Regions from separate parts of the Amycolatopsis sp. NPDC041971 genome, predicted to be linked through region 3. Evidence: riboswitches for the same ligand, from Rfam matches in the RefSeq annotation. Region 3 holds a riboswitch; each other region holds the start of a gene.

Region 1 (6,512 bases), on a different contig from region 3:
ACCAGTTCGGCCTCAACGCCGACTTCGAGATCCCGGGACTGGCCACCGAGACCGGGAAAGTGGAGTCCTCAGGCAGCGGCGACGAGCAGGTGGAGGCCGGGATCGGCCAGGGAAGGGTGCAGGTCAGCCCGCTGGGCGCGGCGCTCATGGCCGCGACCGTCGCCACGGGGAAGCCGGTGGTGCCGAAGCTGTGGCAGGGACTGGAGACCAAGGTCAACGCCGGTTACCAGGCCCCGACCGCCGGGGTGCTGAACCAGGTCCGCGCGATGATGCGCGAGGTCTGCACGACGGGGACCGCGAAGGCGTTGAAGGGCAGCGGCGCCGTCTTCGGCAAGACGGGGACGGCGCAGTTCGGCTCGGGTGCCGACGCCAACGGCTGGTTCGTCGGCTACCGCGGGGACGTCGCCTTCGCCGTCATGCTCGAGGGTTCCGACGACTCCGGGCCCGCGGTGCAGCTGGCGGCCAAGTTCCTGGCGGGCTGACGGTTCGGTCCTCGCCGAAGCTTCGGTCTTCTACGGTGAACGCATGGAAACGATCGCTCTGGCCCAGGTGGCGGCCGTGCTCGCCGATCCGAGCCGCGCGTCGATGTGCCTCGCGCTGCTCGACGGACGTGCCTGGACGGTGACGGAGCTGGCGGGCGCGGCCGAGGTGGCCGCGTCGACGGCGAGCGAGCACGTGACGAAGCTGGCCGAGGCCGGATTCGTCGTGCGGGTCAAACAGGGGCGGCACAGCTACGTCCGGATCGCCGATCCCCGGGTGGCGGAGCTGATCGAGCATCTGGCGCAGCACGCCGAGCACCGCCCGGTGAAGGGGTTGCGTTCGTCGGTGCGGGTGAAACGGCTCGAGTTCGCCCGGACCTGCTACGACCACCTCGCCGGGACGGTCGGTGTCGCGCTGCGGGACGGGATGCTGGCCACCGGGCTGATCGACGAGGCCGACGGACTGACGCTGACCGGTCGCGGACGCGAGGTGCTCGGCGGGCTCGGGGTGGAGATCGCCGACGGCCGCCGCCCGATGCTGCGCGACTGTCTGGATTGGACGGTCCGCCGTGATCATTTGGCGGGCCGGGTCCCCGCGGCGTTACTGTCTCACGGAGTGCGGGTCGGCTGGTTGTCCCGTGAGGGCAACCGCGCGGTGAAAGTCCTGCCGACGGCGGAGGAACCGTTCGCCGAACTCGGCGTCGATCTGGTGGCCCTGCGGAGTCCGTAAAGGACAGTCTGTAACACAGTCCGTTCGGCTCACCGTCGAGCGGTACACGAAGGTGTGACGGCCACCGCCTCACTATTCTGGAGCCCTCACGGCGACCGGACGGGAGGCGACATGGAGCAGCTCCCGCTCATCCTCGGTACCGGTGGAGCCGTGCTCCTCGTCGCCGTGATCGCCGTCCGGGTGTCGATCCGGGTCGGCCTCCCTTCGCTGTTGCTGTACTTGGGGATGGGAGTCCTGCTCGGCGAAGCCGGCTTCGGCATCCAGTACGAAAACCCCGAACTCACCCAGTCGCTAGGCCTCGCCGCGCTGGTGATGATCCTGTCCGAAGGTGGCCTCACCACCCGGTGGACGGCCGTGAAACCGTCGTTGGGCATCGGCATCGCACTGTCCACAGTGGCCGTCGTGGTGAGCATCGCGGTCACCGGCGCGGCCCTGCACTGGTTGCTGGGCCTGGACTGGCGGATGGCGTTGCTGTGGGGCGCGGTACTGGCCTCGACCGACGCCGCCGCGGTCTTCTCCGTGCTGAGATCGGCGGGCATCGGCAAACGGCTCGTCGGCGCGCTGGAGATCGAGTCGGGGATCAACGACGCCCCGGCCTACATCGCCGTCGTCGTCCTGGCCGAGGGGACGACCATCGACTGGTCGCTACCGCTGCTGGTGGTCTACGAACTCGGCGCCGGGCTGGTGATCGGCCTGGCCTTCGGCTGGGGCGGGGCGTTCGCGCTGCGCCGGGCGGCGCTTCCCGCCACCGGCCTTTATCCGCTGGCCACGGTCGCGGTCTGCGTCGTGGCGTACTCGAGCGGGCAGCTCGCCCACGCGTCGGGACTGCTCGCCACCTACGTCGCGGCCCTGGTGCTCGGGAACTCGAAGCTGCCGCACCGGTCGGACACACTGTCCTTCGCCGAGGGGCTCGGCTGGCTCGCGCAGATCGGGCTGTTCGTGCTGCTGGGCCTGTTCGCCTCGCCGAGCAGGATCCTCGAAAGCCTGGTTCAGGGCCTGGTCGCGGGTGCGGTCGTGCTGTTGCTCGCCCGTCCGTTGTCGGTGGTGCTCTCGGCGCTGCCGTTCAAGATCCCTTGGCGAGAACAGGTGTTCCTCTCCTGGGCGGGCTTGCGCGGGGCGGTCCCGATCGTGCTCGCGCTGATCCCCTTGTCGTCCGGGGTGCCCGGCGCGCAGGAACTGGTCGACGCGGTGTTCGTGCTGGTCATCGTGCTGACGTTGCTTCAGGGCGCGACCCTGACCCCGCTCGCCCGAGTGCTCGGACTCGCCCAGCACTCCGAAGCGCATGAGATCGAGGTCGACTCGGCGCCACTCGACGAGATGGGCGCGGAGCTGCTGCAGGTCCGTATCCACTCCGGCTCCAAGATGCACGGCGTCTACCTGGCCGAACTGCGGCTGCCGGTGGGGGCGACGATCAGCCTCCTCGTCCGCGACGGCACAGGCTTCACGCCCAACAAGGACACCCGGCTCCAGGAACGTGATCAGTTACTCGTCGTGACCACCGCCGAGGCCCGCGACGTGGCCGAACGACGCCTGCGGGCCGTCGACCGCGCTGGTCGCCTGGCCAGGTGGAAGGGCGAATCCGGCCAGTAGGTCACGATCGGCACCGGCTGTTCGTCGGTTGATCTCAGAAAGTTCTTCCTTTTCGTCCTCCTTTTGGATTACCTTCCCGGCAATCGACTCCATCGAATGGGTGAGTGTCGCGGGATAAGGAGTACGCAAGGTGACGAAACTTCCTGTGCGGTTCGCCGGTCTGGGGGTCACTGCTGCACTCGTCGGGGTGGTTCTCGCCGCGCCGACCGCAGCCGCGGCCGACGCGTTCCCGGCGTTCGGATTGCCCTTCGGTACGGGCCAGTCGGTCTACTCGGCGGGGATCCACTCGGACAACGGGACCTCCGGCGTGAAGAACGCCATCGACTTCAGCCCCGGCGACAGGACCGTTCGCGCCCCGCTGGCGGGCACGGTCCGGATCCAGCACTGCGACGGCGGCGACTGGGTGACCGTCGACCACGACGGCGGCCGGCGGACCGGGTACTACCACCTGGAAGGCATTTCGGTCACCGACGGCCAGAAGGTCGCTCCTGGCGACGCCCTCGGCCGGACCGGTAACGCGCTGCCCTGCGGTGGCAGCAGTACCGGCGCCCACGTGCACTTCACCCTCTGGACCCTGCCGACGGCCGCCGCGCGGGGCGGCGACTCGCGCGACTTCGGCGTCGGCGCGGGCAACTGGAACGGCATGTCCTACGACGAGGTCTCGACCAAGGTCGCGCAGGCCTACGGCGAGCCCATCGACGGCAAGACCTTCGGCGGCTGGCAGTTCACCGCGGGCACCGATCAGTACTCGGGGACCGCGACTGAGGTGTCCTCCCGCGCGACCGTCCCCCTGCCCGGCCGATTCCACGTCTGACCTCTCGCATTTAGTCCTCTGGATGCGGTACTTGCACGCGCATCTATCGCAACTAGAGGACTAAATGCGGGGGTTCTCTTCGGTTACGGAACGCGTGACCGGCGTCTCAACATGCGGACGAGGGGTGGCTCGATCGCCCGCCCATCCGCTAACTTCGTCCGTAGGTCACGAGTGTCAGCGTCAAGCCCCGGCTAGCTGACCGGCAACCCTCCTTCCGCGGTGGGGTGCCCCGGGTGAGGACCTGGCTCGTCGCGTGGTGCGACGGGCAAGCGCGGGATCCTCGCCGGGTCCCCTGGCCCGGAGGATGACGATGACACTCGCTCTCGAACGCACGAACACCCCCGCCGCTGTCGCGGAAACCGTGGCCACGCATGAAATCCCGACGGTCGCGTGCGCCGATCTGCGGGTTCCGCTGGTGACCGGTGGCGAGATCGGATACGCGAACCTCGACCACGCGGCGAGCGCTCCCTGTCTGGACAAGGTGCGGGCCGCGGTCGACGAATTCCTGCCCTGGTACGCCAGCGTGCACCGCGGGGCCGGGTTCGCGTCGCAGGTCTCCACCAAGCTTTACGAGCGCACGCGGGGAATCCTGCGGAACTTCGTCGACGCGCGGTCGACCGACGCCGTCGTGTTCACCCGCAACACCACCGATTCCTTCAACCTTCTCGCGCGCAGCCTGCCGAAGCACACGTCGGTCGTCGTGTTCGACACCGACCACCACGCCGCGCTGCTGCCATGGAGGGGCCCGAACGTCCGCCGGGTCCAGACCCCTCGCACCCGCCTCGCCGCGGTGTCCGCTGTGGACGAAGCGCTCGCGGACTGCCCGCAGGGCCCGCGGCTGGTCGTCATCACCGGCGCGTCCAACGTGACCGGGGAACTGTTGCCGGTCAAGGAGATCACCGCGGTCGCGCGGCGGCACGGCGCCCGGATCGCGCTCGACGCGGCGCAGCTCGCGCCCCATCGCAAGATCTCCGTGCGCGAACTTGACGTCGACTACGTCGCGCTGTCGGGCCACAAGCTGTACGCGCCTTTCGGGGCCGGCGCGCTGATCGGCCGCGCCGACTGGCTGCGCGCCGCTCAGCCGTACCTCGCCGGTGGCGGCGCGACGAAGCTCGTCAACCGTGACTCCGAAAACCTCGGCGTGGTCTGGAATTCCGGCCCCGAGCGGCACGAAGCCGGTTCTCCCAACACCGTCGGCGTCCACGCGCTCGGTGTCGCCTGCGAGACACTGGCTGAGAACTGGGACGCGATCGTCGCTCACGAAGACGAACTGCTGGCGCGGCTGCGTCGCGGTCTCGCCGCCGTTCCCGGATTCGCCGAACTGCGGCTGTTCGACGCTCCGGTCGACAGGGTCGGCACGCTCAGCTTCGTCGTCGACGGCTTCGACCCGGGCTGGCTCGCCGCCGTCCTTTCGGCGGAGTACGGCATCGGCGTGCGGGACGGCGCGTTCTGCGCGCACATCGCGACCAAACGGCTGATCTCCGCAGCCGGTTCGACCGGACAGCAGGCAGTCCGGGTCAGCCTCGGCCTCGGTAGCACCACCGAACATGTGGACCGCCTCGTGCTGGCGCTGCGTCAGATCGTCGCCCGCGGCGCGCGCTGGCAGTACGAGAAGCCCGAGGGCCGCTGGGTGCCGGAGAACGATCCGCGGGAGCTTCCCCCGTTCTGCGCCTGACCCACTACCCTCACCCCGCATGGGGAACGAACGACCGCGTTACTGGTTTCCGCTGGCGTTGCTGGGATTCGCCCAGCTGGTGGTGGTGGCCGTGGCCTTCGGCGGACCGTGGTCCGGGGGCTGGTTCGCCTACGCGCCTGGTACAGACCAGCGGCATTCCTACGGATATGTGGGCTTCTCTGGGGTCGAGATGAGCCGCGAGTACGCGACCACGCTGGACATGTCGTTCTCCGGCGTCGGCCGGAACGACGGCTGGCTGTTCGCCGTCCTCGCGGTCTATCTCGGCACGGTGTTGTTCTATGCCTTCCGGGCGAAGACCGTGCGGTGGTGGAAGGTCGCCGCGATCGCGCTCGGCGGACTGGTCGCCATCGTGCTGGCTGATCTGGTCGGCTACTGGGAATTCGACATGGACGGCGACACGCGGAGCGCGGTTTTGCTGACGCTTGGCCTGGTCCTGCTCGCCTGGCTGGAGCGCAGCGTGCTGGTGCTAGTCGTGGCCGCGGCGTTCGTGCTCTGCGCGGTCGTGCTCGCGCGAGGACAGCTCGCGCTGGTGCTGTCGTCGCTGGTCGCGCTCGCCGGGGCGTTCGCGGCCCTGTTGAGCAGGCCGAAGACAGCCGCCGAGGAGGCCTGAGCACGCTCAGTGGACAATGGGGGAGTGAGTACAGAGCCCGAAACCGCGCCACCGTCGCCGCCGCTGCCCAAGAAGCGCGTCGCCGTGGTGTTCGCCGTCGCCGCGGTGCTGTGGGGGATCGACCTCCTCACCAAGCAGATCGCCGTGTCCACGCTCGAGGGCAAGCAGCCGGTCGAGTTCCTCGGCGGGCTGGTGTACTTCCAGCTGGTGCGCAACCCCGGTGCCGCCTTCTCGATGGCGACCGGGCTGACCTGGGTGCTCGCGCTGGTCGCGATCGCCGTCGTGATCGCCATCGTCTGGCTGTCCCGGCGGCTGCGCTCGGTCGGCTGGGCGATCGGCCTCGGCCTGGTGCTGGCCGGTGCGCTCGGCAACCTGACCGACCGGATCTTCCGCGCGCCGGGCCCGCTGCGGGGACATGTGGTCGACATGATCTCCGCGTTCGCGCCGAACGGGCAGGGTTGGGCGATCTTCAACGTCGCCGACTCCGCGATCTGTGTCGGCGGCGTGCTCGTCGTGATCCTTTCCTTGCTGGGCAAGGACTACGACGGGACATCCACGAAGGACAAGAAGAAAGCGGCGAGCGAATGAGCGCG
Region 2 (6,512 bases), on a different contig from region 3:
CGCCGGCCTTTCGGTCGGCGCGCACGACTCGCTCTCGCCCTCGCCCCAAGCGGAGGTGGGCGACGGCGGCGTCATCAAGCTGGAGCGCGGCCGCAAGCTCAACCTGATCGTCGACGGCGCACCGCAGCAGGAGTCCTGGGTCCGCGCGACCAACCTCGGCGAAGCGCTGAACCAGCTCGGTCGAGCCGACCTCGCCAAGGCCGGCACCTGGACGTCGCTCCCGCAGAACGGTGAGCTGCCGCTCGAAGGCGCCACCGTCGAGGTCAAGACCCTCAAAAACGTCACGGTCTACGACGGCGCGAACGAACCGCGCAAGGTTCAGACCAACTCGGTGACCACCAAGGAATTCCTCGGTGAGCTCCGGATGTCCCTCGGCCCGGACGACGAGGCCATCGGTGGTCTCGACGTCAAGCTGGTCGACGGCGCCGAGGTCCACATCAGCCGGACCGGCGTCACCATGGTCAAGCAGAACGAGGAAATCGCGCCGCCCGAGCAGAAGGTCGACGACCCGGGGCTCGAAAAGGGCAAGACCAAGGTCGAAGACCCGGGCACCCCTGGCCAGAAGACCGTGACCTACAAGGTCACCAACCGCAACGGCAAAGAGGTCAGCCGCGAGAAGGTCTCGGAAGAGGTCATCACCGAGGCCAAGCCCAAGATCGTCAAGGTCGGTACGAAGAAGCCCGCCGATCCGGTCATCGGGGACGCCGGCGCCTGGGACCGCATCGCGCAGTGCGAGTCGACCGGCAACTGGTCCGCCAACACCGGCAACGGCTACTACGGCGGCCTGCAGTTCAACAAGAGCACCTGGGATGCCTACGGTGGCGATCAGTACGCCGCGTACCCGCACCAGGCCAGCAAGGCCCAGCAGATCGCTGTCGCCGAGAAGCTCCGTGACGATCGCGGTGGCTACGGCGCTTGGCCGCACTGTGGCAAGAAGGCCTGACCGTCGAATAATTCTCCTTTCCTGAAGGTCATCGTGTGGGTTCCGCCCCGCACGGTGGCCTTCAGGCCGTTAAGGGCTCCTGCGGCGGCGTAGCGCCTCCAGATCTCGGTCTCGACAGTCGTGCCCACCATCGCGGAGGCCGTATATGAGCCACGTTCCGGGATCGTTCGGCCGGGTTGCCCTGCCGCGCGGCTCCGTCGCCACGGTGTGGGCTTTGGTGGCCCTGAGGCCGCGCCTGGGACGGTTTGGGGTGACTTGCAGGGTCCTCGGCCGGCTCCGCGGGCGGAGGCTGCTCGGTGACCCGCTCCGACGCCTGTCGGGGCGACGGGATGTCCGGACTGCTTTCCGCGAGATCGACGATCTCCGCGAGAGCGTCACCGCGTCTTTCCGCCGGCGTGCGATCGTCGGCTTCTCCATTCGGAGCCGGATACGCCCGAGGCACCAGAAGCGCGTTCAGGCGGGCGCCTGTTTCGGGGTCGAGGTTGCCACGCAGGTCCCAACGACCGGTGCGCTTCTGCCGCAACCAGAACTCGCTTCGCTGAAGTTTCGGACTGGGATCGTCTTTGGGGTTCCCGTCCGGGTCGAGACGGGCGAGCAGCTCCGTCCCCGCCACCGTGACGTCGCGCGGTCTGGCGACGCCGGCGAGCTCGACCAAGCCTTTCTCGGCCTCGTGCCGCGTGCTGGCGGCGATGTGGGCGGGTAGGCGCTTCATGACGGTGACGATCCGGTCGATGCCGGCCTCGGCCAGCGCGCCGGTGGATGCCGCGGTACCGGTCAAAGGCGCGACGGGGTCGATCGACGTGCCGTCGCGCGTCCGTCTCGAATTGAGCGCGAGCGCTCGAGCGGTCACCTTCTGGGCCTCCGCTCGAGGCACCCGAGCGACATGTTCGTAAAAGACGGCGATCGAGTTGTATCCGTAGAGGTCACGGACACCGCGGGACTCGATCTCGGCCAGGATCTGGCCGACTTCGGCGATCAGACGTCGCCCTTCGCGTAGCCGTGTCTGCAACTCGTCGAGAAGCAGGTCGGCGTCACCTTCCGGCAGGTTGAGCGGGAAGGCCTTGGGAATGTTTGTGCTGGTCATCCCTCGATTGTCGAGGCAAATTCGAACGAATGCACGGTATCGATCGGGTGGATGATCATTACCCTCCGGGGGCGCCGACCTGCGCGTATCACACTGGAGTGGGATAGGTGTCAGTTCGAAACGCCACAAGGATGATGGGGACGGGATCACGTCGGCCCCCTGTCTGAGGGGTTGAGCTGTTCCCACTCCTCGCGGAGCACCCCGTAGACGACGGCGTCGTGCACGCCGCCGGACCAGCGTCGGGCGCGCCGGAACCGGCCTTCTTCAACGAAACCCAGCCGCCGTCCGACGGCGATCATTCCCGGGTTGCCCGAGAACGTCGCGAAGTCCAAGCGCAGCGCGTCGGTGCGGGAGAACAAGTAAGTCGTCCACAAGCGCAAGGCCTCGGTGCCGAATCCGCCGCCCCAGTACTGCTCGTCGTAGATGACCAGCCCCATCCGGCGCCAGTCGGTCTGCCTGCTTTCCCAGTACCAGCTGACCCGGCCGATCACCCTGCCGCCGCCCACATCGCACACGGCGAGGCTGGCGCGGGGATCGGGCCCTTCGGCCTTGGCGGCGGTAAGTTCGATCGCCGTGGATTCGGCGGCCGCCGCGGTCGGGGTGCCGAAGTAGGGCCCGTTGGTCTTGTGCCAAGGTCGCGCGGGATCGAGCAGGTCTTCGAGTGATCGGAGATCGGACGGCCGCCAGCCACGCAGCCGGACTTTGTCACCTTCGAGTACGACGTCGTCCACCGGCCAATCGTGGCTTGCCGCGGCTGACTACGATCGTCGGGTGACTGAACTGCTCGGCCCTGCGGAGATCAGGGCGCTTGCGGCCGAGCTGGACGTACGTCCGACCAAGAAGCTCGGCCAGAACTTCGTGCACGATCCCAACACGGTGCGCCGCATCGTCGATCTTTCCGGGGTCGGCGAAGGTGACGTCGTGCTGGAAGTCGGGCCGGGCCTCGGCTCGCTGACCCTCGGCCTGCTCGCGACCGGTGCCGAGGTCGTCGCGGTCGAGATCGATCCCGTGCTGGCGGGGCGGCTGCCGGACACCGTGGCCGAACGAGGCGGGGCCGAAAGGCTGAAGGTGGTCGGTGCGGACGCTTTGCGGATCACGGCGGACGACCTGCCCGCACAGCCGACCGCGCTCGTCGCGAATCTGCCGTACAACGTCGCGGTTCCCGTCGTGCTTCACCTGCTCGCCGAGTTACCGTCGCTGACCAGCGGTCTCGTGATGGTCCAGACCGAGGTCGCGGACCGAATGGCGGCAGGCCCGGGAAGCCGGACTTACGGCGTGCCCAGCGTCAAACTGGCGTGGTACGGGAAGACGCGCAAGGTCGCCGCGGTGCCTCGCGCGGTGTTCTGGCCGGTTCCGAATGTGGACTCCGCACTGGTCGCTTTCGAGCGGGGCGAAGTGGTGTCGTCCGTCGACCGGGAGCGGCTGTTCGCGGTGGTGGACGCCGCCTTCTCGCAACGGCGGAAGACTTTGCGTGCCGCATTGGCGTCATGGGCCGGTTCCGCCGAACGCGCGGGGGAGTTGCTCGAAAAGGCGGGGATCGACCCCAAGACCCGCGGCGAGCAGCTGGATGTCCACCAGTTCGCTCGGATCGCCACGGCGGCCGGCTGACGGCTGCGGCAGGTGTGACCGGCACCGCGCGGACCTGAGCTGGTCAAGGTCAGCACGAGTGCGTAAGTCCTCTTCTCGATTTGCCTGCGCCGGACCCGTCTTGGCAGGCAGCGCCCCTGTCGCGGTCTACGGACGTCTCACTCTGTCTCAGAATATGGACCCCGCATCCTGTATGATGGACGCGACCAGACGTGTGATCTGCGCCTACGCGCTTGCTTTCATCCAGTGGGATCGGTTTTACTCAGTGAACCATCCCGAGCGACTGAGAGACCTGGCTCGCCGAAGTCGCAGCAACCACCCTCCACAGGGCAGGTGCTACAGCCAGGACCGATGGAGGCTGTGCCTAATGAACAGGGTCACCCACCCGCTCCTGCTGACCAGGCGACGTGTCGTCGATGAAGGTCGCCGCACGGTAAGTGCGTGTCGACGCTCCACCGTTACTGCCTGAGTCCTTCCCCTTATCTCTGAATCCGTCCGTTCCGGACGGTTACTCGGTGACGGTCGGCGCGCTCGAAAGAAGCAGCGCCCCATGTGCATGGAGCCCTTCGTGATCACTGTCGAAAACCTGTCCAAATCCTTTCCCCTCAACGGAAATCCCGTCGTCGCCCTGCGTGATGTGAGCGTGGACATCCAAGCGGGCTCGCTTTTCGGAGTCGTGGGTCCGGCCGGCTCCGGCAAGTCGACCCTCGCTCGCTGCATCGGCCTTCAGGAGCGCCCCGACCGCGGGGTCGTCCGGCTCGACGGCCTCAACACCGGAACTCTCGACGGCCGTCGTCTGCGCGAGATCCGCCGCCAGGTCGGTGTCGTAAGCACCAAACCGGAATTGCTCGCCGAGCGCACCATCGCCGGCAACATCGCTTCGCCGCTCGAACAGCTGGGCCTCGACGGGCCACAGCGCCGCAATCGGGTCGGCAACCTGCTCGACCTGGTCGGGCTCACCCCCCGGGCGGGACAGCGGCCGGGCGACCTGACCGAGGGGCAGTTGCGGCGGGTGGCCATCGCCAAGGCTCTCGCCGCCGGGCCCTCCGTGCTCTTGGCCGACGACCCGACCGCGGGTGTGCAGCCCGAGGAGTCCGGCGCGGTTCTGACCGTGCTCGATCGTGCGCGTGCCGAGCTCGGAGTCACCGTATTGCTCACCACTCCCGACGCCGGCGTGGTCCGCCGTGTCTGTGACGACGTCGCGGTCCTGGAGGCCGGGGCGATCATCGAACGGGGAACCGTGCTCGACTTGGTCTCCGACCCGAACAGCCGGACCGCACAGGCGCTCCTTCCCGCGATCGAGACCGGGCGGGCGCAGGCCTCGAAGTACGACCGCGCGGTGGACGTCGTGCTCGTCGGCTTCGCTTCGGTCGGTGCGCTGCTGCCGGAAGCCGCCGGTCGTTTCGACGTCGAACTTGCCACCATCGGCGGCGGTCTGACCCGGATCGGTGACACGCCGGTCGGCCGGTTCCGCCTCGGTGTGCGTGGTGAGCGCGCGGACGCCGCGCTCGCCTGGATCGCCGAACGCGGCGGCCACGTGACCCACCCGGTCCGCGGACCGCAGGGCGTCGCCGCCTGATTCCTCCGCGAACGGGCCGCTCAGGACGAAACCTGTCCGGGCGGCCCGTTTCGTGCTTGCCTCGTCCTGTTCTCTTTTCTCCTGGTGACAGCACAAGTGAAGCGGCCACGTAGTCTTGACTGGTGCTCGCCGTCGTACCGCCCCCAGTGACCGTCAGGGTCCCCGCCAAGGTCAACCTGCACCTCTCGGTCGGTGACGTACGCCCGGATGGCTACCACGAGCTGGTGACCGTGTTCCACGCGCTTTCCCTGACCGACGAGGTGACCGTCGCGGTCACTGAAGACCCCGGCGTCGAGGTCTACGGCGAAGGTGAAGGCGTTGTGCCGACAGGGGCCAACAACCTCGCCTGGAAGGCGGCACAGGCACTGGCCGCGCACGTCGGCAAGGCGGACGGCGAATCCAAGGTCCGAGTGGTGCTGCGCAAAGGCATTCCGGTCGCGGGCGGGATGGCCGGTGGCAGCGCCGACGCGGCCGCGACCCTGGTGGGCCTCGCGTCGCTTTGGAAGCTCGACATCTCCCGCGACGAGCTGGCGGGTATCGCCGCGAAGCTCGGCAGTGACGTTCCTTTCGCGCTCTACGGTGGAACCGCGTTGGGTACCGGCCGAGGCGAGGAGCTGGTGCCGGTCTTGTCGCGGCACACGTTCCACTGGGTTCTGGCCTTCGACCAGCGTGGTCTTTCGACTCCACGGGTGTTCGGCGAACTGGACAGGTTGCGTGAAGAGGGCAGCCCGCCGCGGATCGGTTCGCACACTCCGGTGGTCGAGGCGCTGGCGTCCGGTGATCCGCGGCAGCTGGCGCTGCTTCTCGGCAATGACCTGCAGGCGGCCGCTGTCTCGTTGCGTCCGGGACTACGGCGCACGTTGCGGGCCGGGGTCAACGCGGGCGCGCTCGCCGGCACCGTGTCCGGATCCGGGCCGACCTGCGCCTTCCTGTGCGCGGACGCGCAGTCGGCCGTCGAGATCGCCGCGGAACTGTCCGGTGCGGGGGTCTGTCGCACGGTGCGTGTCGCGCACGGGCCGGTCCCCGGAGCCCGGCCGGTCGGCGGGGATGACGCGCCGCGGCCGGCGCCGCCTCGGGTGCACGCATGAGGGTGTCCGGAATGGACATCGACTAATTCGTTGTGTTGCAAGCTTTGTGGAAAGGATCGGCTGAGGCATGGCCAACTTGGTCAACCTGGAGTCGGTGAGCAAGTCCTTCGGGGTGCGCCCGCTGCTCGACGGTGTTTCGCTCGGTGTGGCGGAGGGGCAGCGTATCGGCGTCGTCGGTCTCAACGGGGGCGGGAAGACGACGCTGCTGGAGGTCCTCGCGGGGATCGCCGA
Region 3 (6,512 bases):
CGATCTTGTTGAGCACCGGGATGATCTGGAGGTTGTTCTCCAGCGCGAGGTACAGGTTGGCGAGCGTCTGCGCTTCGATCCCCTGCGCGGCGTCGACCAGCAGGACGGCGCCTTCACACGCCTCGAGCGCGCGGGAGACCTCGTAGGTGAAGTCGACGTGGCCCGGGGTGTCGATCATGTGCAGGACGTGGTCCTGCCCGTCGAGCTTCCACGGCAGGCGCACGTTCTGCGCCTTGATGGTGATCCCGCGTTCCCGCTCGATGTCCATTCGGTCGAGGTACTGAGCCCGCATGGCCCGTTCCTCGACCACGCCGGTGAGCTGCAGCATCCGGTCGGCCAGGGTCGACTTGCCATGGTCGATGTGCGCGATGATGCAGAAGTTCCGGATGAGCTCCGGGGGCGTGAAGGTCGTGTCGGCGAACGTCGTCAACGGGTTTCCTCGCGAAGGTCGGGGTGTGCCACCTCTATGGTCCCATGCCGGTCCGGGTGCGAGTGGGGGTCATCCCCGATGCGGCACGTGGTGAGCTGTGGTGCCCTCGAAGTATGAGTACTTCACTGTCCCAAATGCTTGATCGCACGTTCGGCCATCCCAGGGGACTGCTCGGCCGGTTCGGCGGCTTGGCGATGGCGCACGGCAACGCCGCCACCGAACTTCGCGTCGTGGAACTGGCGTCGATCGAGTCCGGCGAAACCGCGCTGGTCGTGGGCCCCGGCCCGGGAGTCGGCCTCCAGGCCGCGGCCGAACGCGCGGGCCGCGCGATCGGCGTCGACCCCTCCCCGGAGATGCTTGCTCGCTCCCGTCGCCGCTGCGGCGACAAGGTGGAGCTACGGCGCGGTGCCGCGGACTCCACCGGTGAGCCCGACGAGAGCGTCGACGTGATCCTGAGCGTCAACAACGTGCAGCTCTGGGAGGACCGGGCGGCCGGTTTCGCCGAACTGTTCCGCGTGCTGCGGCCCGGCGGCAGGCTGCTGCTGTCTTCGCACGAGAAGTGGCTGCCGGTTTCCCGGCACGAGCTGGCCGACGAAGCGGCCACCGCCGGCTTCACCGACCTGCAGACCTGGACCTGGGACCCGCCGGGCTTCGGTGCCTCACTCGCCGCTCAGCTGCGCGCGATCAAGCCGCGGTCCTAACGCGGGTCGGTGCGCAGCGGATGCTCACGCGGCACCTCGACCAGCACGATCCTGGTGCCGTCCGGATCGGCGATCCACGCTTCGTCCAGCCCCCAGGGTTCACGACGCGCCCCGCGGACCGGTTCCAAGCCCTTCGCCGCGAGCTCCTCGATCGCCGCGGGCAGATCCCGGACCTGGAGCCACAAGGCGACGTCAGGGGTCGGTCCGGTCTTCCCGGTACCGACGATCTCGATCGACCCGTTCCCGGCGAAGAACACCGTCCCGCCGGGGAACTCCTTGTCGATCGCCAGGCCCAGGGTGTCCCGATAGAACGCCGTCGACACCTCGAGGTCCTTCGGGTGGATCAGCACCCTGCTGCTCAGCACGTCCATGACCCCATCCCTACCGGATGGGTTCAGGCCATCGCAATCGCGGTGATCCCCGCCAGCACCACCGCGGACCCGGCCAGCCTGCGGACGGCGTTCGCCTCCCCCAGGACCAGCCAGGCGGCGAGGCCGCCCAAGACGATGCTGAGCTCCCGCGCGGGTGCGACGAGGCTCACCGGGGCGATCTGGAGGGCATAGAGGACCAGCAGGTAGGCGACCGGTGACAGCAGGCCGACGATGACGATTTCGCGCCTGTGCTCGCGCCACAGCCAGGCCACCTCCTCGCGGTCCTTGAGCGCGTACGGCGTCATGAGCAGGCTCTGCACGATCGCGCCGGTTCCGAAATAGATGATCGGCGGGACACCGAAGCCGGTGACCGAATGCGCGTCCCACAGGGTGTAGGCGGCGATCGTGCCCCCCGTCAGCAACCCGTAGAGCACACCTTTGCGGCGAGCGAGGCGGGCGTCGGCGTCGGCGTGCGCCGGGGCGCGCCCGGTGCCGATGACCAGCACCCCGGCGATCACGAGGAACGCGCCGATCAGGCCCAGCGCCCCCGGCCGCTCGCCGAGCAGCACGACGGCCGCGAGCACCGAGAGCAGCGGTCCGGTACCGCGCGCGACGGGATAGACGACGGACAGGTCACCGACTGCGTAACCCCGTTGGAGGACGATCCCGTAGGTGACGTGGAACACCGCCGTGACCACGGCGGCGAACAGCCAAGTCCACTGTGGACGTTGCGGCGCCAGTGCCAGCGCGACCGCCATGACGGGCAAGAGAAGAATCGCGGAGAAGCTGTAATAAGCCCACACGAACCGGGCTCCGCCACGGCGGATCCGCTTGGCCGCCAGATTCCAGCCCGCGTGGATGACGGCGGCGATGATGACCAAGGACAGAGCGGTGGCGTTCACGGCGGACCTTTCCCGTTTTCCGCCCAAGCGGAAAACACCGGTCCTCCAGGCTTTTGTCCCGTCAGATGAACGGCGGCGCTTCCGGCTCCGCCGATGGTGCCGCTCGGACCTGTCCCTTCTGCCCTGATTGTGTGTTTCGCGGAACAGGCAGGCGGCGGAACCCTAGGCACTACGATCTTCACGGTACCGGAAGCACCCCTCCCCAGGTGGCCGCGAGCAGCCCCGGGGCGGCTGTTAAGCTTGCCTTTCACCGTCGTGTGGCATTCCGTCATGGAGGAAACCCGCGCCGCTCTCGCGAGCGCGCTGGGCCGGTCACAGCGCGGCGGCGAAACCACCGAGAGATGCAAGAGGAGCGCCCACGTGGCCAACATCAAGTCGCAGATCAAGCGCATCACCACCAACGAGAAGGCGCGTCAGCGCAACCAGGCGATCCGGTCCTCGGTGAAGACCGCGATCCGCAAGTTCCGCGAGGCCGCCGACGCCGGCGACAAGGCCAAGGCCCTGGAGCTGCAGAAGGACGCGGCCAAGAAGCTGGACAAGGCCGTCACCAAGGGCGTTCTCCACGCCAACCAGGCCGCCAACAAGAAGTCCGCGCTCGCGAAGCGCGCGAACTCTCTCTGATCGGCTTTCGAAGGGCCCCGGCGACGCGAGTCGCCGGGGCCCTTCGCCATGTTCAGCGGCTTGTGCCGTGGGCGTCGACGACTTCCAGGACGGCACGCTCCAACGCGTACTCGGGGTTGGCCGCGACCCCCTTGACCTCGGCGTTGAGCCGGGCGACCACCCGCATCGCGGTGGCGAGCCCGTCCTGACCCCAGCCGCGGGCCTGCCCCTGCGCCTTGCGTACCTTCCACGGCGGCATCCCCAGCTCGCCGGCCATCTGGTTCGGATTCCCGCGACCGGCACCCGACACCCGCGCGATCGTCCGGACCGCGTCGGCGAGAGCGTCGGCGACCAGCACGTGCGGCACGCCCAATTGCATCGCCCAGCGTAGCGACTCGAGCGCCGCGGCCTTGTCACCGGCGACGGCCTTCTCGGCGACGGCGAACCCGTTCACGTCCGCGCGGCCCCGGTGGTAGCGGCGGACCGCCTGCTCGTCGACCGTTCCGCCCGCGTCCGCGACGAGCTGGGTCGCGGCCGACGACAACTCCCGCAGATCCGAGCCGACGGCGTCGATCAGCGCGAGCACGGCCGCCCCGTCGATCTTCCCGCCGACCCGGCGGACCTCGTTGCGGACAAAGGATTCCCGCTCAGCGGCCTTGGTCAGTTTCGGGCACTCGACGACCTCCGCCCCAGCCTTCTTCAAGGCGGCGGGAAGTCCCTTCGCGGCTTTGCTCCGGCCGCCTCCGCTGTGCACGACGACGAGCACGATGCCATCGGCGGGCGCTTTGACGTAGGCCATCACCCCGTCGGCGAGCTCCTGCGAAATGTCGTGCGCGGATTCGAGGACGATCACCCTCTCTTCGGCGAACAGCGAAGGGCTCACCATCTCCGCGAGTGCCGGGACTGTGAGGTCCGACACCCGGATCCGGGTGAGATCCGCCGTCGGGTCGGCCGCTTTGGCCGCGTCCGAAGCGCTGCGGACCGCGCGTTCGATCAGCAGCTCTTCCTCACCGAGAACCAGGACCAGCGGCGATGGGGCGGAAGCTTGCGTCGTCACGGTGACGATCCTGCCACTCGTCCTCTCGTGTGCTTTGTCCGGTGATGTGTTCCGGGCACGGTGGCCTCACCTGAGCCTCATGTCGTACGGTGTTGGCGAGGCGACGCGATCACACGCGTGCCGACAATCGAATACCGCTCATCCAGAGGGGCAGAGGGAACGGCCCGACGAAGCCCCGGCAACCGGCGTCAGCCTGTCATTCCGCGATCGCGGGATAGCTGACGAACACGGTGCCAATTCCGGCCCGCCACGGCGGGGCAGATGAGGAAGGAACCTCGCGATGACCGCAACCCTCGGCACGACCTCCACCACCAAGACCCCGGATCTCGGACCGGCCGTCGAACTGGTGTCGAAGGAAGAGGGACACCGGCAGCCGCTCGCCCCCGAATTCGTTTCCGCCGAGGACTTCTCGCCGCTGGAAGTCGCTTACGACTTCGGCCGCGTGCGCCGCGAGGACATCGAAGCCGGACCGAAGAACATCTGGCGCTACAAGAAACTCCTTCCCGTTCCCTCGAACGTCGAAGAAATCCCCAACACCGAACCCGGCGCCACCCGGCTCATCCAGGCCGACAGGCTCGCGAAAGCCTTGGGTGCCAAGAAGGTCTGGGTCAAGGACGACACCGGCAACCCGACGCACTCGTTCAAGGACCGCGTGGTCGCTGTCGCGCTGGCCGCCGCCCGCGAATTCGGCTTCGACGTGCTCGCCTGTCCGTCGACCGGCAACCTGGCCAACGCCGTCGCCGCCGCGGCGGCCCGCGCCGGCTGGCGGTCGGTCGTGCTGATCCCGAAGACCCTCGAGCGCGCGAAGATCCTCACGACCGCCGTGTACGACGGCGACCTGATCGCGGTGGACGGCAACTACGACGACGTGAACCGGCTCGCCACCCAGCTCGCCGCCGAGCAGGAGAGCTGGGCGTTCGTCAACGTGAACGTCCGGCCCTACTACTCCGAAGGCTCCAAAACGCTGGCCTTCGAGGTCGCCGAACAGCTCGGCTGGCGGCTTCCCTCCCAGATCGTGGTGCCGATCGCCTCCGGTTCCCAGCTCACCAAGGTGGACAAGGGTTTCCGCGAGTTCGGGCAGCTCGGTCTCGTCGACGAGACGCCGTACAAGGTGTTCGGCGCGCAGGCCACCGGCTGCTCCCCTGTCTCGGCGGCCTTCCGCGCGGGCCACGACGTCGTCCAGCCGGTCAAGCCGGACACGATCGCCCGGTCGCTCGCGATCGGCAACCCTGCCGACGGCCCCTACGTCCTCGACGTGGTGAACCGCACCGGCGGCGCGATCGAAGACGTCACCGACGAAGAGGTCGTCGAGGGCATCCGGCTGCTCGCCCGCACCGAGGGCGTCTTCACCGAGACCGCCGGTGGTGTCACCGTCGCGACGGCCAAGAAGCTCATCGAGACCGGCAAGCTCAACCCGGACGAGGAGATCGTCCTGCTGATCACCGGCGACGGCCTGAAGACCCTCGACGCCGTCGAGGACAAGATCGGCCCGAAGGCCACCGTCAGCGCCTCGGCCGACGCGGTCCGCGAAGCACTCGGCATCTGAGTCCCCGCCCGGCCCGCCTCAAGAACGAGGCGGGCCGCGAGGCTCACCCCGGCGCAGCAACGCGAGTCCCCGCGCGTCGGCGACGACCGCGGTGTCGCCGTCTGTGTCCGTTCTGGCGATCGACGCACCGACGGCGGCCAGGTTGTCCAAAGTGGACTTGTTCGGATGGCCGTAGGTGTTTCCGGCACCGACACTCACCAACGCCACCCTCGGCGCGACGGCGTTGAGAAAATCCGGTGCCGTGTAACGACTTCCGTGATGCGGGACCTTCAGGATCTCGGCGTGCAGATCGGTACCCTCGGCCATCAGGTCGGTCTGCGCGGCGAGCTCGACGTCGCCCGTCAGCAGCAACCGGCCCGCCGGGGTCCCGGCGCGCAGGACGACCGAACCGTTGTTGATCACCGTGCCGTCCTGTTCGAGGACCGATCGCCGGGTGACATACCGAGGTCCCAGCACGTCCAGCGTCAGCCCCGGCCAGTCCAGCCGTTGCCCGATCCCCAGCTCCAGCAGGGGAATCCCGCGGCGTGCGGTTTCGTCCGCGACCTGCTGCCACGCCCAGGCGGGAGCCCTGCCAGGGCCGACGGCGACCGCACCGACCGACCTGCCCTCGAAGACGGATTCGAGGCCGCCGATGTGGTCGGCGTGCAGATGACTCAGCACGATCAACGGAACGCGATCCACGCCGAGCCTGCTCAGGCATTCGTCGACCGGCCCCGGTTCCGGCCCGGTGTCGACCAGGACCGCCCTGCCCGGCTCGCCGGTGGCGAGGGCTACGGCATCTCCCTGTCCGACGTCGCAGGCGACGGCACTCCACGACGCCGGTGGCCACGCCGGTGCCAGCACCCGCACCGGCACGAAGACGAGCAGTCCGACGGCCAGGACGACCGCCAGCAGGATCCTGGCGT

The links. A riboswitch is a leader RNA that binds a small molecule or an ion and turns the genes downstream of it on or off. The one in region 3 is predicted to bind S-adenosylmethionine.
Region 1: another riboswitch for S-adenosylmethionine. It lies ahead of ACZ6DT_RS23785 (aminotransferase class V-fold PLP-dependent enzyme); the one in region 3 lies ahead of thrC (threonine synthase).
Region 2: another riboswitch for S-adenosylmethionine. It lies ahead of ACZ6DT_RS21720 (methionine ABC transporter ATP-binding protein); the one in region 3 lies ahead of thrC (threonine synthase).

The regions. Positions count from the first base shown of each region.
Region 1 is NZ_JBVJCE010000012.1:168,284-174,795, forward strand. It holds gene ACZ6DT_RS23765 (penicillin-binding transpeptidase domain-containing protein) at 1-482, shown strand, start outside; gene ACZ6DT_RS23770 (ArsR/SmtB family transcription factor) at 526-1,209, shown strand; gene ACZ6DT_RS23775 (potassium/proton antiporter) at 1,321-2,799, shown strand; gene ACZ6DT_RS23780 (M23 family metallopeptidase) at 2,930-3,613, shown strand; SAM riboswitch class IV at 3,777-3,891, shown strand; gene ACZ6DT_RS23785 (aminotransferase class V-fold PLP-dependent enzyme) at 3,924-5,288, shown strand; gene ACZ6DT_RS23790 (hypothetical protein) at 5,308-5,919, shown strand; gene lspA (signal peptidase II) at 5,944-6,507, shown strand; gene ACZ6DT_RS23800 (RluA family pseudouridine synthase) at 6,504-6,512, shown strand, end outside.
Region 2 is NZ_JBVJCE010000011.1:39,110-45,621, reverse strand. It holds gene ACZ6DT_RS21740 (transglycosylase family protein) at 1-943, shown strand, start outside; gene ACZ6DT_RS21735 (DUF222 domain-containing protein) at 1,005-2,027, opposite strand; gene ACZ6DT_RS21730 (GNAT family N-acetyltransferase) at 2,174-2,758, opposite strand; gene rsmA (16S rRNA (adenine(1518)-N(6)/adenine(1519)-N(6))-dimethyltransferase RsmA) at 2,799-3,635, shown strand; SAM riboswitch class I at 3,882-3,972, shown strand; gene ACZ6DT_RS21720 (methionine ABC transporter ATP-binding protein) at 4,183-5,193, shown strand; gene ACZ6DT_RS21715 (4-(cytidine 5'-diphospho)-2-C-methyl-D-erythritol kinase) at 5,316-6,281, shown strand; gene ACZ6DT_RS21710 (ABC-F family ATP-binding cassette domain-containing protein) at 6,349-6,512, shown strand, end outside.
Region 3 is NZ_JBVJCE010000016.1:62,625-69,136, reverse strand. It holds gene lepA (translation elongation factor 4) at 1-430, opposite strand, end outside; gene ACZ6DT_RS28260 (class I SAM-dependent methyltransferase) at 544-1,131, shown strand; gene ACZ6DT_RS28255 (VOC family protein) at 1,128-1,502, opposite strand; gene ACZ6DT_RS28250 (EamA family transporter) at 1,526-2,404, opposite strand; gene rpsT (30S ribosomal protein S20) at 2,765-3,025, shown strand; gene holA (DNA polymerase III subunit delta) at 3,078-4,061, opposite strand; SAM riboswitch class I at 4,197-4,329, shown strand; gene thrC (threonine synthase) at 4,342-5,607, shown strand; gene ACZ6DT_RS28230 (ComEC/Rec2 family competence protein) at 5,626-6,512, opposite strand, start outside.